2 regions of the Streptomyces sp. NBC_01006 genome follow, and region 2 is predicted to be linked to the other one. Evidence: riboswitches for the same ligand, from Rfam matches in the RefSeq annotation. Region 2 holds a riboswitch; the other holds the start of a gene.

Region 1 (9,752 bases), 1.2 Mb from region 2:
AGGCAGCGGCTGGGCAAGGACGCGGACGCGGGCGGTGGTCCCGCCGTCTGGCGGGAGGTGGCGGGGCCGGAGCCGGTGGTCCCGGCTCCGGTACCGCACCCCACCTCGGTCCACACGCGGGCCCTGGATCAGCAGCCGCCGCAGCCGTCCCCGATGGCCTGGCAGCCGCCGATCACGACGCCCCTCACGCCGGAGGAGGAGCGTAAGCGCAGACGGCGTACCGCTCTGATCGTCACCGCGGCGGTGACGGCGTCGGCAGCCCTGCTGACCGGTCTGGCCTGGACGGTCATGGACGCGGCGGACCGGGCGCGCGAACGGAGCGCGGCCGCGGCCACGTCCCCCGGCCCGGCGAGCGGCGGCAAGGCCACCGCCGGATCCACCGGAGCCGGTGGATCCGCATCAAGTACGCCCAAGGCTTCCAAGCCTCCGGCGCCCGTTCCCTACCCCCAGGTCTGGCTGGACGAGAAGAACTCGATCGGCATCAAGGACCCGGTCAAGCGGGAGGACCGTACGGGGGACATCCGCCTGGACTGCGAGAAGAAGAGCTGTGAGCTGGCGAGCGACGCGAGCGTACTCGTCCAGCTGTACGCCGACCCCGGCACCGGCAACCTCGACACGTGCAGCCTCCTCACGAAGGCCTCCACCCAGCACACGCTCCCGCTGGCCGCAGTGGCGCCCGGCACCCAGATCTGCGTGCGGCACCCCTCGGGAGACATCGCGCTGCTCGTGATCCAGATCAAGTCGGTCGTGCGGCTGAACGGCCTGCCCGACTGGATCTCCGCGGACATGACGGTCTGGCGCGCGTCCTGACTGCGGCGTACCGGCGTCAGCCGCGGGCGGCCTCGATGAAGGCGCGGATCAGGGCGGGGTCCTTCACCCCGCGCTCCCGCTCCACCCCGCTGGAGACGTCCACGCCCCAGGCGCCGGTGGTCGCCACGGCCTCCCGGACGTTCCCCGGGGTCAGCCCGCCGGCCAGCAGCCAGCGGCCCTCGGGCGCGGCGAACTCCTCGGAGCCCCAGTTCCACGGCTTGCCGGAGCCGGGGTCGGGGGCGTCGAGCAGCAGCAGGTCCTCGCCGTACTCCCCGCAGCGCTTCACGTGCTCGGCGGTGGCCCGCAGCAGGGTCCGGCCCTCGGCGCGCAGCGCCTCGTAGTACTCGGGGCCCTCGTCCCCGTGCAGCTGCACTCCCCGTACGCCGCTCTCCTCGGCCAGCCGCCGCACCTCGTCGACCGGCTGCCCCCGGAACACCCCGACGGTCAGCACCGAGTCCGGTACCCGCGCCGCGAGCTCGCGTGCCTCGGCGGCGCCGATCGTACGGGGGCTCCCGGCGGCGAAGACGAACCCGACGGCATCGGCCCCGGCCGCCACGGCCACGTCGACGTCCGCCCCGGTCTTCAACCCGCAGATCTTCACGAACAGCTCGCTCATCCCCCCAGTCAACCAAACCGCCCTGTTGGGTGGTGATCCGTCTCGGCACCCGGGCGCGGCCACCCACGCGCCGCTAGCCTGGAACGGGGCTCACGCCCAGTGCACGGCACGCCACGCGGAGGACAACGGTGACGATCATGATTGAACGGGCCACACCGATAGAGCAGGCGGCACCGCCGACATTCGAGACGCTCCTGCGCACGGTTGCGGAGATGGACACGCCAGACGGCTATAAGGCCGAGCTCATCCGGGGGAAGATCATCGTGTCGCCGTTCTCCAAGCTGCGCTACTCCCGCCGCATGCGTCTTTTGCGCGAGCAGCTCCAGGCCCACGTTCCCGAGGGACAGTTCGCGGACACCTCGCCCTTCCTCTTCCGGTTCCCGGCAGCGCAGCGCGGCTACGGACCAGACCTGTACGTCGCGGACGAGGCGGCCTTCGAAGAGGAGGGGCTGCACGCGGACGGAGCGGCGCTGTCGCTGGTCGGGGAGTTCACGTCCGTCTCCACCAGGGACGCGGACTGGAACGAGAAGCTCGACGTGTACGGCCGGCTCGTGCCCGTCTACCTGGTCGTCGACATGCAGGACTCGGAGATCACCTGCTTCTGGGACCCCTCCGCGCACGGATACCGCTCCCGTACGACGGTGTCCTTCGGGGAGCCCTTGCAGATCCCCGAGCCGTTCGGGTTCGCGCTCGACACCACCGGCTTCTAGCGCTCCGGAAGCGACCGAGGGCGGCACCCCCCGTACGGGGAGTGCCGCCCTCGGTCGAAGAACAGCCGATCAGCCAGGGGCCGATCAGAAGTCCATGTCACCGCCCGGCATGCCGCCGCCCGCGGGGGCACCGGCCTTCTCGGGCTTGTCGGCGATGACGGCCTCGGTGGTGAGGAAGAGGGCCGCGATCGACGCCGCGTTCTGCAGCGCGGAGCGGGTGACCTTCGCCGGGTCGATGATGCCCTCGGCGATCATGTCCACGTACTCGCCGGTCGCGGCGTTCAGGCCCCAGCCGACGGTCAGGTTGCGGACCTTCTCCACGACGACGCCACCCTCAAGACCACCGTTGACGGCGATCTGCTTGAGCGGGGCCTCCAGGGCGAGCTTCACGGCGTTGGCGCCGGTCGCCTCGTCACCCGACAGGTCGAGCTTCTCGAAGACCGAGGAAGCCTGGAGCAGGGCCACGCCACCACCGGCGACGATGCCCTCCTCGACGGCCGCCTTCGCGTTGCGAACGGCGTCCTCGATGCGGTGCTTGCGCTCCTTGAGCTCCACCTCGGTCGCGGCGCCGGCCTTGATGACGGCCACGCCGCCGGCCAGCTTCGCGAGGCGCTCCTGGAGCTTCTCGCGGTCGTAGTCCGAGTCGGAGTTCTCGATCTCGGCGCGGATCTGGTTGACGCGACCCTGAACCTGGTCGCTGTCGCCCGAACCGTCGACGATCGTGGTCTCGTCCTTGGTGATGACGACCTTGCGGGCGCGGCCCAGCAGGTCCAGGCCCGCGTTCTCGAGCTTGAGGCCGACCTCCTCGGAGATGACCGTGCCGCCCGTGAGGATGGCGATGTCACCGAGCATGGCCTTGCGGCGGTCACCGAAGCCCGGGGCCTTGACGGCCACGGAGCGGAAGGTGCCGCGGATCTTGTTGACGACCAGGGTCGACAGGGCCTCGCCCTCGACGTCCTCGGCGATGATCAGCAGCGGCTTGCCGGACTGCATGACCTTCTCAAGGAGCGGCAGCAGGTCCTTGACCGAGCCGATCTTCGAGTTGACGATCAGGATGTACGGGTCGTCGAGCGACGCCTCCATACGCTCCATGTCGGTGGCGAAGTACGCCGAGATGTAGCCCTTGTCGAAGCGCATGCCCTCGGTGAGCTCAAGCTCCAGACCGAAGGTCTGGGACTCCTCGACGGTGATGACGCCTTCCTTGCCGACCTTGTCCATGGCCTCGGCGATGAGCTCGCCGATCTGGGTGTCGGCGGCGGAGATGGAGGCCGTGGAAGCGATCTGCTCCTTGGTCTCGACATCCTTGGCCTGCGCCAGCAGGGCGGCGGAGACGGCCTCGACGGCCTTCTCGATGCCGCGCTTGAGGGCCATCGGGTTGGCGCCGGCGGCCACGTTGCGCAGGCCCTCGCGGACGAGCGCCTGGGCGAGCACGGTGGCGGTGGTCGTACCGTCGCCCGCGACGTCGTCCGTCTTCTTGGCGACTTCCTTGACCAGCTCGGCGCCGATCTTCTCGTACGGGTCCTCGAGCTCGATCTCCTTGGCGATGGAGACACCATCGTTGGTGATCGTGGGGGCGCCCCACTTCTTCTCAAGGACGACGTTGCGACCCTTGGGGCCAAGGGTGACCTTGACGGCGTCGGCGAGCTGGTTCATCCCGCGCTCGAGACCGCGCCGGGCCTCCTCGTCGAACGCAATGATCTTGGCCATCTGAAGTGGTCCTCCAGGACTGGGGTTCCCCCTGCACCGTCGGTACGAGGGGAGGGTTGGATTGCTCCGGACCGCGCCCGCGCCCGCGACGGACGGCCTGCGTGCCCGGCGGTTCCTTCCCGCCGGACCCTGCGGGCCTCACCGACCCGGTCCTGTGTAGTAGCACTCTCACCAGGAGAGTGCTAACGCCAATGATTAGCACTCGACCCCCGAGAGTGCAAGCGGCTTCGAAGAAGCCTCGTTGAGGGGTGGCGGTCGGGCGACGGGCGGGCGCAAGCGGCTTCGGGCACACGGCCCGGGGGGGGGCGGGGCCGGACATGCGTCGAGGGTCCACATCCCTCCTCCAGGATGTGGACCCTCGTACGTAATGCGTCGCTGGTCGATCGCGCCGGGGCTAGACGGCGAGCTTGACCATGTCCGCCTGCGGACCCTTCTGGCCCTGCGAGATCTCGAACTCGACCCGCTGACCCTCTTCAAGGGTGCGGTACCCGTCCATCTGGATGGCGCTGTAGTGGACGAACACATCCGCACCACCGTCGACCGCGATGAAGCCGTAGCCCTTCTCCGCGTTGAACCACTTGACGGTGCCCTGAGCCATGCCTAACTCCCCTATTACTGGCCCTTGCGCAGGACCGCACTTCGCGGTCCCGGGTCAGAACTTGCGCCGGAACGCCTCGACCGGGGCTGAATGTATCCGCACCGCTGCTGTCTGCAACAGGTCAATCCGACGAGAAATCTGGACACGGGGATACATTGAAATAGAGTGAAAAGTTGGCATATTCCCGGGCAACTCGGACCCGGCATATCTCGCCAAAGCCCCATACCGCACTTGCACATTGACTCAATGTCAACCATCACGCGACCCGCTCATATGCGGCGGGCAAGAACAGCGGAGGGGACTTCCCCAACTCTACCGCGCCCAACCAAGCAGAATTACCCCCTCCGCTTTTACCGGAGGGGGTAATTCTGGGCTTTCGCGTGTCAGCAGCCGCCTGCGACGGCGGGAATGATCGAGACGCCCGCGCCGTCCGGCGTCACCGCGTCCAGACCGCCCTCGAAGCGCACGTCGTCGTCGTTGACGTAGACGTTCACGAAGCGGCGCAGCTTGCCCTGGTCGTCCAGGACGCGGGCGGCGATGCCCGGGTGGCTCGCCTCCAGGGAGGCGATGACCTCGGAGAGGGTCGCGCCCTCGGCGGAGACCTCGGCCTGGCCGCCGGTGTAGGTGCGCAGGATGGTGGGGATGCGGACGTTGACGCTCATGGCGCTACTGCCTTTCCGGGTGTCAGGGGGAGATCAGGCCAGGTTGGCGGAGCGGAACGCGTCCAGGCTCGGGCGGATGGTGGCGGTCTGCCCGCTGTCCGCGGCCACCGCCTCCAGGGTCTTGAGGCCGTCACCGGTGTTGAGGACCACCGTGGTCAGCGCCGGGTCGAGCTGCCCGTTCTCGATGAGCTTCTTGGTCACGCCGACGGTCACGCCGCCCGCGGTCTCGGCGAAGATGCCCTCGGTCTGCGCGAGGATCTTGATGGCCTCGACGACCTGCTCGTCGGTGACGTCCTCGACGTAGCCGCCCGTACGGCGGGCGATGTCCAGGACGTACGGGCCGTCGGCCGGGTTGCCGATGGCGAGCGACTTGGCGATGGTGTTCGGCTTCTGCGGGCGGACCACGTCGTGGCCGGCCTTGAAGGCGGTGGAGACCGGGGAGCAGCCCTCGGCCTGCGCGCCGAAGATCTTGTACGGCTTGTCCTCGACGAGCCCGAGCTTGATCAGCTCCTGCAGACCCTTGTCGATCTTCGTCAGCTGCGAGCCGGACGCGATCGGGATCACGATCTGGTCGGGCAGCTGCCAGCCGAGCTGCTCGCAGATCTCGTACGCGAGGGTCTTGGAGCCCTCGCCGTAGTACGGACGGAGGTTGACGTTGACGAAGCCCCAGCCCTCGCCGAGCGGGTCGCCGATGAGCTCGGAGCAGAAGCGGTTGACGTCGTCGTAGTTGCCCTCGATGCCGACGAGGTCGCCGCCGTACACACCGGCCATGACGACCTTGCCCTGCTCCAGGTCGTGCGGGATGAACACGCAGGAGCGGAAGCCGGCCCGGGCGGCCGCGGCGCCGACGGCGCCGGCCAGGTTGCCGGTGGAGGAGCAGGACAGGGTGGTGAAGCCGAAGGCACGGGCGGCCTCGACGGCGATGGCCACAACGCGGTCCTTGAAGGAGTGGGTCGGGTTGCCGGAGTCGTCCTTGACGTACAGCTTGCCCGTGACGCCGAGCTCCTTGGCCAGGTTGGCCGCGTCCACGAGCTTGGTGAAGCCGGGGTTCAGGCTGGGCTTGGAGGCCACGTCCGCGGGGACGGGCAGCAGCGGGGCGTAGCGCCAGATGTTGTTGGGGCCGGCCTCGATCGCGGCGCGCAGGGCCTCGGGGTCACCGGCGGGAAGGTCGTAGGCGACTTCCAGCGGACCGAAGCACTCGACGCAGGCGAAGATGGGTCCGAGTTCGAAACGGGTACCGCACTCACGACACGAGAGGCCGGTGGCAGGTCCGAGATCGACAGAGGTGGCAACAGTCTGTGCAGCCATGATGGCGAGGCCCTTTCTCCTCATCTTCCCCATGGCGCACTTCGCCATGAGACGGAATTGGCACCTTCCCTAGCCGGGGACCTCGCTGCCGCAAGCAAGCAAGCGCGAGAACCGACTGGAGGGTTGCCGGGGCTTCAACGGGCCGTGTCCCTCTGCCCCTCTGGATGAGCGGTATGGCACCGGGCCGCGCGCTCTGCGGCGCGTCCGGGCGTTTGTGCGCGGGGACCCCCGGCATGCGGTGGTCCTTCGCGTTGTTCAAGACTGTAACTGAAGGTCCGGGTGGTTGAGACAGCCGTCCGAACCGCGAGATGGATCACTTTTCGGCCGAAACCGCCGGGGAGCGAGCGACGACCAGGGAGTGCTGAACGTGCTGGAAGAGGTGGAGCGCTGGTTCGCGGACCGCTCCTGGTCCGCGGCCGACCGACCGCTCGACCAGCTGCTTTCCGCCAAGCGGGCGGCGGGCACCACGGTCAGCGTCGTCCTGCCCGCGCTCGACGAGGAGGAGACGGTCGGCGCGATCGTCGAGGTGATCCGGCGCGATCTGATCGACGGGCTGCCGCTGCCGCTGGTCGACGAACTGGTCGTGATCGACTCGGGCTCCACCGACCGGACCGCCGAGGTGGCCGCCAAGGCCGGCGCCCGGGTGGTGCACCGCGACGACATCCTGCCGCGGATTCCGGCCGTGCACGGCAAGGGCGAGGTGCTGTGGCGCTCGCTGCTGGCCACCACCGGGGACGTCGTCTGCTTCGTCGACGCGGACCTGCGGGACTTCTCCTCCGCCTTCGTGTCCGGGATCGTGGGCCCGCTGCTGACCGAGCCCGACGTGCAGTTCGTCAAGGCGATGTACGACCGCCCGCTCGGGGACGCTCCCGGCCAGGGCGGCCGGGTCACCGAGCTGGTCGCCCGTCCGCTCCTCAATCTCCACTGGCCGCAGCTGGCCGGCTTCGTCCAGCCGCTGGGCGGCGAGTACGCCGTGCGCCGGGCCCTGCTGGAACGTTTGCCCTTCCCCGTCGGGTACGGAGTAGAGCTCGGCCTGCTGGTGGACGCGCTGCACACCGTCGGACTGGACGCGCTGGCCCAGGTGGACGTGGGCGTACGGCTCCACCGCCATCAGGACGGCCAGGCGCTGGGCCGCATGGCCGCGGCGATCTACCGGACGGCGCAGCTGCGGCTCTCGCGCGGGCATCTCGTACGGCCGGAGCTGACGCAGTTCGAGCGCGGCCCGGAGGGGTTCACGCCGCGCACGTACGCCGTGGACACCGAGGAGCGGCCGCCGATGGCCGGGGTGAAGGAGTACTCCGGCCGCCGGGTGGCGTGAGGGAACTGACGTTTGAGCGGGCGGGCCCCGGGCTAGGTTCGCCGCATGGCTTCCCAGGTACTCGTTGCAGCGAACCGCGGCCCGCTCTCCTACGCACTCGACGACGACGGCACCCTCACGGCCCGGCGCGGCGGGGGCGGACTCGTCTCCGGCCTCTCCGCCGCCCTCGCCCGCCAGCCGGAGGCGCTGTGGATCTGCGCGGCGCTGTCGGACGCGGACCGAGAGGCGGTCCGCCGGTGCGTCTCCGAGCCCGGTGTCCGGATGTTGGACATCGATCCCACGACGTACGACGACGCGTACAACGGCATCGCGAACTCGGTGCTGTGGTTCACCCACCACCACCTGTACGACATCCCCCGCGAGCCGGTCTTCGACGCGGAGTTCCGCCGTCAGTGGGATTCGTACGTCGCGTACAACCACGCCTTCGCGCTGGCGCTGGCCGAGGAGGCGGGCGAGGGCGCGGCGGTGCTCGTGCAGGACTACCACCTGGCGCTGGTCCCGGGTGAGCTGCGCGAACTGCGGCCCGATCTGAAGATCAGCCACTTCACGCACACCCCGTGGGCCTCGCCGGAGTTCCTGGAGATGCTCCCCGACGACATCCGTTCGCAGCTGGTGTGGGGCATGCTCGGTGCGGACATCGTGGGCTTCCACACCTGGGCGTGGGCGGACAGCTTCTTGGCCGGCGCGCACATCGACGACACGAGCGGCATCGCCCGCCCGATCGGGGACCCGCGGCGCAGGGTGCAGCACCAGAGGAGGGGCGCGCACATCCGGTACACGGACGTGGCCGTGTACCCGCTGGGCGTGGACGGGGACGAGCTGCGGGCGCTGGCGCACCGGCCGGAGGTGAACGACAAGCTGGCGGCGCTGCGCACCGACGTCGGGGACCGCAGGACGATCGTCCGGGTGGACCGGACGGAGCTGTCGAAGAACATCGTGCGCGGGCTGCTCGCGTACCGGGAGCTGCTGACGGTGCACCCCGAGTGGCGCGGGCGGGTGGTGCACCTGGCGTCCGCGTACCCGTCCCGGCAGGACCTGGCGGTGTACCGGTCCTACACGGAGGCGGTACGGGAGCTGGCGGAGCGGATCAACGAGGAGTTCGGTACGGCGGACTGGCAGCCGGTGCTGGTGTCGGTGAAGGACGACTTCGCCCGCTCCCTGGCGGCGTACCGGCTGGCGGACGTGGCGCTGGTCAACCCGGTACGGGACGGGATGAACCTGGTGGCGAAGGAGATCCCGGTGGTGTCGGACGCGGGGTGCGCGCTCGTGCTGTCGACGGGGGCGGGGGCGTACGGGGAGCTCCGCGAGGACGCGCTGACGGTGAACCCGTACGACGTGACGGCGACGGCGCAGGCCCTGCACGCGGCGCTCTCCATGCCGGCGGGTGAGCGGCTGGAGCGCACGAAACGCCTGGCCGCCGCCGCCACGGCCCTCCCCCCGACGGACTGGTTCACGGCCCAGCTCTCCGCCCTGCGCGAGGCTTAACGGCAGCCGCTGTGCGGGGCCCTCCCGGGTAGGGGACCGGCCCTGCGGGGCCCTGTCAGCCGCGGATGGCTTCGGCCAGGGCGGCCAGGAAGCCGACCACCTCGGACGGGCCGTTCAGGACCAGGTCGGCCCGGGCGGCGAGCTCGGGGACCTCCACCGAACCACTGGCCACCAGCAGCCCCGGCAGACCGTCGGCCCGGCGCTTCTCCACCGCGGAGTACGCGGCGAGGTCGCCGAGGTCGTCGCCCGCGTAGAGGACCGCCTCCGCGTCCCGTTCCGCCAGGAACTCCGTCAGGGCGACGCCCTTGTCCATGCCCGGCGGCCGCAGCTCCAGGACGGCCCGGCCCGGCTCCACCATGAGCCCGTGGCGGGCGGCCAGTTCGGTCAGGGGTTCGCGCAGCGCCGCGAAGGCCGCCGCCGGGTCGTCCGCGCGCCGGGTGTGGACGGCCAGCGCCCGGCCCTTCTCCTCGATCCAGGTACCGCGCCAGGCGCCGATGGAGTCCAGGAACCCGGGCAGCTCGGCCCGTACGGCGGCGAC
Region 2 (9,752 bases):
ACAACGTCGTCGGCATGCCGCTGCTGCCGGTCTACATGGCCAAGGCCGGAGGCTTCTTCTTCCTGGTCTTCGGTGTCATCGCGGCCATCGCGGCGATCGCCTCGATCAACCCGATCTGGGCGCTCGGCCCGTACCGCCCGGACCACGTGTCCACCGGTGCGCAGCCCGACTGGTACATGGGTATGCCGGAAGGCCTGATCCGTGCCATGCCGGGCTGGGAGATCAACCTGTGGGGCCACACGCTCGTCCTGGGCGTGTTCATCCCGCTGGTCATCTTCCCGGTGGTGCTGGGCTCGATCGCCGCCTGGCCGTTCATCGAGTCCTGGGTCACCGGGGACAAGCGCGAGCACCACATCCTGGACCGCCCGCGCAACGTCCCGACCCGTACGGCCTTCGGTGTCGCCTGGATCGCGGAGTACATCGTGCTGCTGATCGGCGGTGGAAACGACATGTTCGCGCAGTACTTCCACCTCTCGATCAACAACATCACGTGGTTCGTCCGGATCGGCTTCTTCGTCGTCCCGGTCCTCGCGTTCATCGTCACCAAGCGCATCTGCCTCGGTCTCCAGCGCCGGGACCACGACAAGGTGCTGCACGGTCGCGAGACCGGCATCATCAAGCGCCTGCCGCACGGTGAGTTCGTCGAGATCCACGAGCCGCTCTCGCAGGCCAAGCTGCACACGCTGACCGCGCACGAGCAGTACAAGCCGGTCGAGATCGGCCCGACGGTCGACGAGAACGGCGTCGAGCGCAAGGTCGGCCGCAAGGAGAAGCTCCGCGCGAAGCTCAGCAAGGGCTTCTACGCCGAGAACAACCAGATTCCGAAGCCCACGGTGGAGGAGTACAAGGAGATCCAGAGCGGCCACGGCCACCACTGATCCCGCTTGAGGGACTGATTCAGGTCAGTCCTGGTGTCGCCACGGCAAGAGCCCCGTCCAGTGTCCGGACGGGGCTCTTTGCCGTCCCCTGGGCTGGATAGGCTGAAGCCCTTCCCAATCGAGTGGGCCCCGACACCGGGTGGCCGATCAACAGCAGGAGCGGACCATGAACGTTGCGACCCCGGCAGGCGGCGACAGCGTGGCGGCCCGCGGCTGGCCGGGCCTCCTCGACGCCCTGCTGACCGGCCAGGACCTGCGCGCGGACGAGACCGCGTGGGCCATGGACAGGATCATGCGGGGGGAGGCCACGGACGCCCAGATCGCCGGCTTCGTGGTGGCGCTGCGGGCCAAGGGGGAGACGGTCGCGGAGATCAACGGCCTCGTACGGTCCATGTACGGGCACGCCAACCTGATCGAGGTGCCGGGCCGGACGGTGGACATCGTCGGCACGGGCGGCGACGGGGCCAAAACGGTGAACATCTCCACGATGTCCTCGATCGTGGTGGCCGGTACGGGCGCGAAGGTGGTCAAGCACGGCAACCGGGCCGCGTCCTCGGCGAGCGGTTCCTCGGACGTTCTGGAGAAGCTCGGGGTCAATCTGGACCTCACCCCGGCGCGGGTGGTCGAGGTCGCGGAGGAGGCCGGCATCACCTTCTGCTTCGCGGTGAAGTTCCACCCGGCGCTGCGGCACGTGGCGGCGGCCCGCAAGGAGCTGGGCATCCGGACCACGTTCAACTTCCTCGGCCCGCTGACCAACCCGGCGCGGGTACGGGCGCAGGCCACGGGCGTGGCGGACGCGCGGGTGGCGCCCATCGTGGCGGGCGTACTGGCGGAGCGGGGCTCCTCGGCGCTGGTGTTCCGCGGGGACGACGGTCTGGACGAGCTGACGACGACCGCGACCTCGCGGGTGTGGTGGGTCCGCGACGGCCGGGTGGACGAGCAGTCGTTCGACCCGCGCGACGTCGGCATCCCGCTGGTCGACGTCTCGGCGCTGCGGGGCGCGGACGCCTCGTACAACGCGGACGTGGCCCGCCGGCTGCTGGCCGGCGAGACGGGCCCGGTGCGCGACGCGGTCCTGCTGAACTCGGCGGCGGCCCTGGTGGCCCTGGACCCGGGCACGGGCCCCCTGGAGGACCAGATCCGCACCGCGATCGCCCGCGCGGCCGAGTCCATCGACTCGGGCGCGGCCCGCGCGGCCCTGGACCGCTGGGTGGCGGCGAGCAACGCGTAGCGACCCGGCGCGAGGCCCCGGTGCCGTGTCGGCCGGAGCCACCGGCCGCGCCCCGACGGCCGGAGGCCGGCGCAGCCGGGCGAAGCCCGTGAGGCCGCCCGCGGCCGAGCGGTGCGAGAACGGCGTCGAGGAGGAGACCCCGGTCCAGCATGCGGACCGGGGTCTTGTGCGTGGGGGATCTTGTGGCAGGATGCTGACCAGGTCACGAGTGACAGCGTTTTGGCCCCGGCTCGCTGTCCGGCAACCCTCCTTCCGTGGCGGGGTGCCCCGGGTGATGACCAGGTCGTAGGCAGAAAGGCCTGCGGCAAGCGCGGATCCCTCGGCACCAGGGGTCCTGGTCCCTCGAGGAGCTTTTCCGTGAGCAAGCGAATGCGATAGGGCGACTCCGCCCCTTCTTCACCCTCCGTGCGGTCCTGAGTCGTCCGTGCGTCGAGGCAACTCCCGTACCACTGGCACATGTGCATCCGCACATCCGCTGCATCCGCATACCCGTTTCCGCGGACGCGTGCAGCGTGCACCCACGTACGGGCCGTCCGAAGCCATTCAGCCTGTCCTGCCGGGAGACACCGCCATGTCCACGTACCCGAACGCCGCCACCACCGCCACCGACGCCGTCGACCCCGCCTGTGCCCAGCCCCTTCCGGTCCTCGGCCGGGACGTCACCGTCCCGCTCGTCACCGGCGGCGAGGTCACGTACGCGGCCCTCGACTACGCGGCCAGCGCCCCCGCGCTGCAGCGGGTCTGGGACGACGTCGCCGCCTACGCCCCGTACTACGGCAGCGTCCACCGCGGCGCGGGCTACCTCTCCCAGCTGTCCACGGACCTCTTCGAGCAGAGCCGGGCGACGGTCGCCGAGTTCCTCGACTGCCGTCCGTCCGATCAGGTGATCTTCACCCGGTCCACCACCGACTCGCTGAACCTGCTCGCCGCCGTACTGCCGGCCGACTGCCAGGTGTTCGTCTTCGAGACCGAGCACCACGCCTCGCTGCTGCCGTGGGGGGACGCGCAGGTCACGTACCTCAACGCGCCGCGGACCCCGGCCCAGGCCGTGGCGACCCTGGAGCGGGCGCTGGCCGGGCGCGAGCCCTACGGCCCGGCGCTGGTCTGCGTCACCGGCGCGTCCAACGTCACCGGTGAGCTGTGGCCGGTGAAGGAGCTCGCCGCCGCGGCGCACGCCCACGGCGCGCGGATCGTCCTGGACGCCGCCCAGCTGGCCCCGCACCACCCCGTCTCCGTGCAGGAGCTGGACGTGGACTGGGTGGCCTTCTCCGGGCACAAGCTGTACGCGCCGTTCGGCTCGGGCGTGCTGGCCGGCCGCGCGGACTGGCTGCAGCAGGCGGAGCCGTACCTGGCCGGCGGCGGCGCCTCCCGCAAGGTCGCCCGCCGCGCGGACGGGGGCGTCGACGTCGAGTGGCACACGACGGCGGCCCGCCACGAGGCCGGCTCCCCGAACGTGATCGGCGTGTACTCGATCGCCTCGGCCTGCAAGGCCCTGACCGAGGCGGGCTTCGAAGGCCTCGTCGCCCGCGAGCGGCATCTGATCGCCAAGGTCCGGGGCGGCCTGGCGCAGGTCCCGGCCGTCCGCATCCTGTCCCTCTTCGGCGACGACGCCCCGCGGGTCGGCGTCATCTCCTTCGTGGTGGACGGCTGGAACAGCTCGCACTTCGCGGCGGCGCTGTCGGCGGAGTACGGGATCGGCGTCCGCGACGGCCTGTTCTGCGCCCACCCGCTGGTCCGCACCCTGCTGGGCAGCGAGCCGCAGGCCCAGGGCGAATGCGGAGCCCCCGAGGCGGCCCCGGGCGAGCGCTCCCTGAACGCGATCCGCGTCAGCTTCGGCGCCGGCACCCCGGACGAGCACGTCGACCGCTTCGTGGGCGCCGTGAAGGAACTGGTCACCTCCGGAGCCAAGTGGCAGTACCGCACCGAGGAAGGCCGCTGCGTGCCGGCCGTCTGACAGGCCGCGGTCCATGACGTACCGGGATCCGACCCGGTACGTGAGGGCTCGTTACGCGTCGAGGCCGATGGCGAAGGCCGCTTCCAGGTCGTGCTGGGAGTACGTGCGGAAGGCCACGTGCGTGTCCGTCGCCTCGACGCCCGGGATCTTGCTGATGCGGCCCGGGATGATGTCCGCCAGGTTCTCGTGGCGGGCCACGCGGACCAGGGCGATCAGGTCGTACGTCCCCGTGACGGAGTAGACCTCGCTGACGTTGTCCAGCGCGGCGATCGACTCGGCGATCTCGGGGATCCGGTCCACGCTGGTCTTGATGAGCACGATCGCGGTGATCACGGCTGGCTGTCTCCCTCGGTGGCCGTCGCTGGTCGCCTCACTCTAGTCGTACGCCGATAGCGCACCCACGCGTAGACGAAGCCCAGCGAGAAGCCCACCAGGTGGGCGAGGTACGCCACCCCCGGGCCGCTGCCCGCGCGGTGCGCCGCCACCCACTGGAGGGCGAACCAGAACAGCAGGACCATCCACGCCGGGAAGCGGAGCGGGAGGAAGAGGAGGAAGGGGAACAGGCTGGTCACCCGCGCCCGCGGGAACAGGCACAGGAAGGCTCCGAGCACCGCCGAGATCGCGCCCGACGCACCCACCAGCGTCTGCGGCGAGGAGGCGTTGGCCGCCGCGTACGCCGCCAGCGCCAGGTAGCCCGTACAGATGTAGAAGGACAGGAACTCCGGCCGCCCCATCCGCTCCTGCGTCATCACGCCGAAGACGTACAGGAACAGCATGTTGCCGAGCAGGTGCAGCCAGCTGCCGTGTACGAACAGGGCGGTCAGGGGTGTCAGCAGGGCCCGCGCCGAGCCGGTGAAGAGCTCGTCCGGGACCACGCCCCAGCGCCGGAAGTACGCGGTCCCGCTCTCCACCAGCCGCTCGCCCGTCCCGTACGAGGGATTCGTCCCCGAGGCCGGGCCGAGCAGGAACACCACGCAGCAGCCCGCGATCAGCGCGTGGACGACCACCGGGCCCCGGGCGGCCTCCCGGAGGGCCTGCCACTTTACGATCATGCGATCGAGCATGACCCAAGTGGACCCGCCCCGAGCACCGGCAGGCCGTAGGGTTACGTGCTGCGGTCCGGCGATTGACGCGGACGGCGGCTTTAATTGAATCAGCTACGAAGGAGAGAGCGGCCTGATGACGGTTCCCCTGCCGACCGACACCACCCGGTGGCGCTGCACGCTGTGCGGCAACCTCACGCGTTTCGACGTCACTCGTTCGTCGAAGGTCGTGGAGTACGTCCACCTGGATCTTGCCGGGGAGCCCAAGGTCGAGGAGCGCGAGGTGGTCAATGAGACCATCGAGTCGGTCCGCTGCCGGTGGTGCAACGCGGTGGACCAGATCGAGCTCGTGGACAGGCCGGGCGCGGACTCCTGACGGAGCCCCGCCCACAGGTGAATGACGGTAGGGGTGACGGATTGTGGAGCCAGCAAGCGGCGCTGAGCCGGCCGACGCGGCCGGCGACGCCGCCGAGGTGCTCGACCGCCCGCTGCCGGAAGGCGTGCGGCGCCGGGTCGTCGCGCTCGTCTCGGACGCCTTCGGCGGACTGACGGTCGCGGACCTCCCGGCGCAGCTGCGCCAGTACGCCCGGTTCACCCCGACCCGGCGCGCCAAGTTCGCGGGCAACGCCATGGCCGCGGCGGTGGAGGCGGACGCCGTCTTCCGGGGCCGCGTCGCCGAGAAGCTGCGCGAGGCCCAGGCCGAGCTGGCCGGAGCGCTGGAGTCCGGCGCCCCGCCGGCCGCCGCGGACCCGCTGGACGTGGCGGCCGCCGCGTACGTACTGCGCCCGGTCGGCTGGGTGAAGCTGGTGGCCGCCGCAGGCGAGGAGGCGCAGCGCGCCGACGCCGAGCGGGTCGGCGAGGAGACCCGGCGCGAACTGGACCGGCTGCGCGAGGAACTGGCCCATGCGCGGGACGCGCAGCGCCTCGGCGGCGAGCAGGTACGGGCCGAGCTGGACGCGGCGCGCAAGGAAGCGGAATCGCTTCAGCGCAAGCTGCGCAGCGCCCAGAGCGATGTGAAGCGCGGCGAGGCGGCCCTGCGCAAGGTCACCGCCGAGATCGACGGGATCCGGGGCGACGCGGCCGCGCAGGTGGCGGCCGCCGAGAGCGAGACCCGGCGCCTCAAGTCCCGCCTCGCGGAGGTCGAGACGGCGCTGGAGACCTCCCGCCGGGCCACCCGCGAGGGCCGCAGCGTCGAGGACATGCGGCTGCGGCTGCTGCTGGACACGGTGCTGGACGCGGCCCAGGGGCTGCGCCGCGAGCTGGCACTGCCGCCGGTGTCGACGCGGCCGGCCGACACCGTGGACGCCGTGGAGCCGGGCCGGATGACCCCGAAGGACATCGCGGCACGCGCCCTGTCGGAGACGGATCCGGCGCTGCTGGACCAGTTGTTGGCGCTGCCCCAGGCCCATCTGGTGGTCGACGGCTACAACGTGACGAAGACCGGCTATCCGACGATGCCGCTGGAGAAGCAGCGGCTGCGGCTGCTGGGCGGGCTGTCGATGCTGGCCGCGCAGACGGGCGCGGAGATGACCTGTGTCTTCGACGGCGCGGAGCTGGCGGCCCCGGTACTGCTCGCGCCGCCGCGCGGGGTACGGGTGCTGTTCTCCAAGCCCGGTGTGACGGCGGACGAGCTGATCCGCCAGCTGGTGCGGGCGGAGCCGCCCGGCCGGCCGGTGGTCGTGGTATCCACCGACCGCGAGGTGGCCGACGGCGTGGCGAAGGCCGGAGCCCGCCCCGTGACGTCCGCTTTGTTGCTGAAGCGGCTTTCGCGCGTTTCGTAACTCGTCGACGGAATGCCCGATTTGGCAAGGCGGACAGGGAACGTACCGTCAAGTGCCCTGCACAGAGCGTGGGCTGTAGGTAAAGAACCTGGTCGGTGGCCAAGTTTTTTGCCGACAGGATTTGAACTGATCACAGCGAGGTCACTAGGGTCGGCTCAAACCTTCGTGCGGTAGTTCACTCATTCGGAGTGACGGCGGAGGTGCGCTGCCGAGCCTTGCGACTGTATTCGGCGGCTCCAGGCATAAGGAGCTCGCGTTCGTGGCGTCCCACCGTCGACCCAAGCCGCCGACCCGCACCCGCGTGAGCGTGCTCACCGCCCTCGCCACCGCGGCCGTCGCCCTCTCCTCCCAGTCGGCCATGGCCGCCCCGGCCAAGCCGAGCAAGGACGAGGTCAAGAGCAAGGTCGACGCCCTCTACGAGGAGTCCGAGCAGGCCACCGAGAAGTTCAACGGGGCCAAAGAGCGCCAGGAGAAGCTGGAGAAGGAGATCTCGCAGCTCCAGGACCAGGTCGCGCGCGGCCAGGACGAGCTCAACGGCCTGCGCAACACGCTCGGTTCGATGGCGACGGCCCAGTACCGCGGCGGCGGCCTCGACCCGTCCATGCTGCTCCTGCTGTCCTCCGACCCGGATGCCTTCCTCGACAAGGCCTCCACGCTCCAGCAGGTGAGCGGCAAGCAGGTCGAGGCGATAACGAAGATCCAGGCCAAGCAGCGCAGCCTCGCGCAGCAGCGTCAGGAAGCCACCGGCAAGCTCGCCGACCTCGAAGCCGTCCGCAAGGAACTCGCCGAGAAGAAGGCGGCAGCCCAGAGCAAGCTCGCCGACGCCCAGGCCCTCCTCAACACGCTGACCACCGAGGAGCGGGGCCAGTTGAAGAGTGACGCGGCCAAGGACGGCCAGGCCGCCGCGGACGCCGCCGGCTCCAAGGGCGCGGTGAAGGGCTCGGGCCGGGCCGGGGCGGCCCTCGCCGCCGCGATCACCCAGAAGGGCGACCGCTACCACATGGGCGACACCGGCCCCGACTCGTGGGACTGCTCGGGCCTGACCCAGTGGGCCTACGCCCAGGCCGGCGTCAAGATCAGCCGCGTCACCACCACGCAGGCCAACGACGGCACGCGCATCTACAACCAGAGCGAACTCCAGCCCGGAGACCTGGTCCTCTTCTACGACGACCTGCACCACGTCGGCCTCTACGCGGGCAACGGCCAGGTCTTCCACGCCTCCAACCCGACCGGTGGCGTCCGTTACGAGGCCATGAAGAACATGCCGTTCCAGTTCGGCGTCCGCGTCGGCTGACCCGCCCCGGGGGCCACGCGCCCGCCACGGGACGCGCCGTACGCCGCCCATCCGGGCGAATTCCGCGGCCCCGCTGTGACCACACGCCCCGCCGGTGACCTGCGTCTCCGGCGGGGCGTCGGCATGTGCGCCCGCCGGGGGTCGTTGGCCGGGGTGTGGCGGCGCGGTTACTGTCTGCCAGCGCGGAACCCGGCACACGGCCGTCCACGGGGGGCGGACCCGGTCCCGCGCAGCGGAAGGGAGCGGTTCCAGTGGCGTCCCATCGTCGGCCCGGGCTCGGCAGCCTCGACAGGAACACCAAGGTCACCGTCCTGACCGCCGCCGTGGCCGCCGCGGCAGCCATGACGGGCGCGACGGCGAGCGCGGCCCCCGCCCTGCCGCGGGAGCCCGCGGCCGGTCTCCGCGCCCAGGTCGACCGGCTCTTCGAGGAGGCCGAACAGGCCACCGAGCGCTACAACCGGGCGGGCGAGCGGGCGGACCGGCTCCACACCGAGATCGACCGGGTCCAGGACGCACTGGCCCGCGGCCAGGACCGCATCAACACCATGCGCGGCCTCCTCGGCACCTTCGCCGGAGCCCAGTACCGCTCCGGCGGAATCGACCCCGCCATCGAGCTGATGCTCTCCGAGAACCCGGATGAATACCTCGAAAAGGCCTCCCAGCTGGACCGGTTGACGGACCGGCAGGCCCGCCGGCTCGACGAACTGCGCAAGGAGCAGCGCCGGCTGGGCCAGCAGCGTCAGGAGGCCTCGCGGAAGCTCGCCGAACTCGACTCCGTACGGGCCGACGTGGCCCGCCAGAAGCGCACCGTCACCGCCAAGCTGGCCGCCGCCCGCCGGCTCCTGGGAGCCATGCCCAGCCAGGAGCGGGCCGACTTCGAGCGGGCCTCGCGCTCCGGCGAGCGCCCCGAGGGCCTGCCCGATCTGAACTCGCTCGGCCCCTCCTCGGGCCGCGCCGCGACCGCCGTGATGGCCGCCCGGTCCGCGGTCGGCCGCCCGTACATCTGGGGCTCCACCGGGCCCTCCGGGTTCGACTGCTCCGGGCTGATGGTGTGGTCGTACCGGCAGGCGGGCGTCTCCCTGCCGCGCACCTCGCAGGCGCAGCGGTACGCGGGCCGCCGGGTCCCGCTCTCGCAGGCGCAGCCGGGCGACCTGGTCACGTACCGCTCGGACGCCAGTCACGTCGGCATGTACGTCGGCAACGGCCAGGTGGTGCACGCCCCGTACCCGGGCGCGCGGGTGCGGTACGACCCGGTCGGGATGATGCCGGTGTCCTCCGTGACCCGCCCCTGACCCGTCCCCGAGCCGTCCCCGGCGGGGGCGTGCGTACGATCGTCGGATGTCCCCGGTCCACCGGCTCCTCGTACGCGTACTGCCGCTCCTGCTGAGCGCGCTGCTCGCGGGATGCGGGGCGCCCGCCGCGCGGGACGCCGCCGAGGGGGACGTCCGGGAGGCCGTCGCCGCCTGGTCGCGGACGCCGCCCGCGCAGCTCGCCGGGATCCCGCTGGAGGGATGGGCGTACGAGGTCTCCTCGGTCCGCCGCGACGGCGAGCGGGCCACCACCCGCGCGGA

Evidence for each region. Region 2 has a riboswitch for S-adenosylmethionine ahead of OG509_RS11675 (aminotransferase class V-fold PLP-dependent enzyme). Riboswitches for the same ligand answer to the same signal wherever they lie in the genome.
Region 1: linked by a shared signal. The riboswitch ahead of thrC (threonine synthase) and the one ahead of OG509_RS11675 (aminotransferase class V-fold PLP-dependent enzyme) in region 2 are both predicted to bind S-adenosylmethionine.

What each region holds. Positions count from the first base shown of each region.
Region 1 is NZ_CP108700.1:3,815,766-3,825,517, forward strand. Features, by position in the region: gene OG509_RS17290 (serine/threonine-protein kinase) at 1-810, shown strand, start outside; gene OG509_RS17295 (phosphoribosylanthranilate isomerase) at 827-1,426, opposite strand; gene OG509_RS17300 (Uma2 family endonuclease) at 1,639-2,136, shown strand; gene groL (chaperonin GroEL) at 2,221-3,843, opposite strand; gene OG509_RS17310 (cold-shock protein) at 4,238-4,441, opposite strand; gene OG509_RS17315 (MoaD/ThiS family protein) at 4,825-5,103, opposite strand; gene thrC (threonine synthase) at 5,137-6,411, opposite strand; SAM riboswitch class I at 6,429-6,582, opposite strand; gene OG509_RS17325 (glucosyl-3-phosphoglycerate synthase) at 6,779-7,729, shown strand; gene OG509_RS17330 (trehalose-6-phosphate synthase) at 7,775-9,214, shown strand; gene otsB (trehalose-phosphatase) at 9,270-9,752, opposite strand, start outside.
Region 2 is NZ_CP108700.1:2,569,202-2,578,953, reverse strand. Features, by position in the region: gene OG509_RS11685 (cytochrome bc complex cytochrome b subunit) at 1-878, shown strand, start outside; gene trpD (anthranilate phosphoribosyltransferase) at 1,045-2,109, shown strand; SAM riboswitch class IV at 2,310-2,426, shown strand; gene OG509_RS11675 (aminotransferase class V-fold PLP-dependent enzyme) at 2,681-4,063, shown strand; gene OG509_RS11670 (Lrp/AsnC ligand binding domain-containing protein) at 4,115-4,396, opposite strand; gene OG509_RS11665 (rhomboid family intramembrane serine protease) at 4,393-5,115, opposite strand; gene OG509_RS11660 (hypothetical protein) at 5,243-5,482, shown strand; gene OG509_RS11655 (NYN domain-containing protein) at 5,523-6,887, shown strand; gene OG509_RS11650 (NlpC/P60 family protein) at 7,147-8,181, shown strand; gene OG509_RS11645 (NlpC/P60 family protein) at 8,433-9,473, shown strand; gene OG509_RS11640 (hypothetical protein) at 9,520-9,752, shown strand, end outside.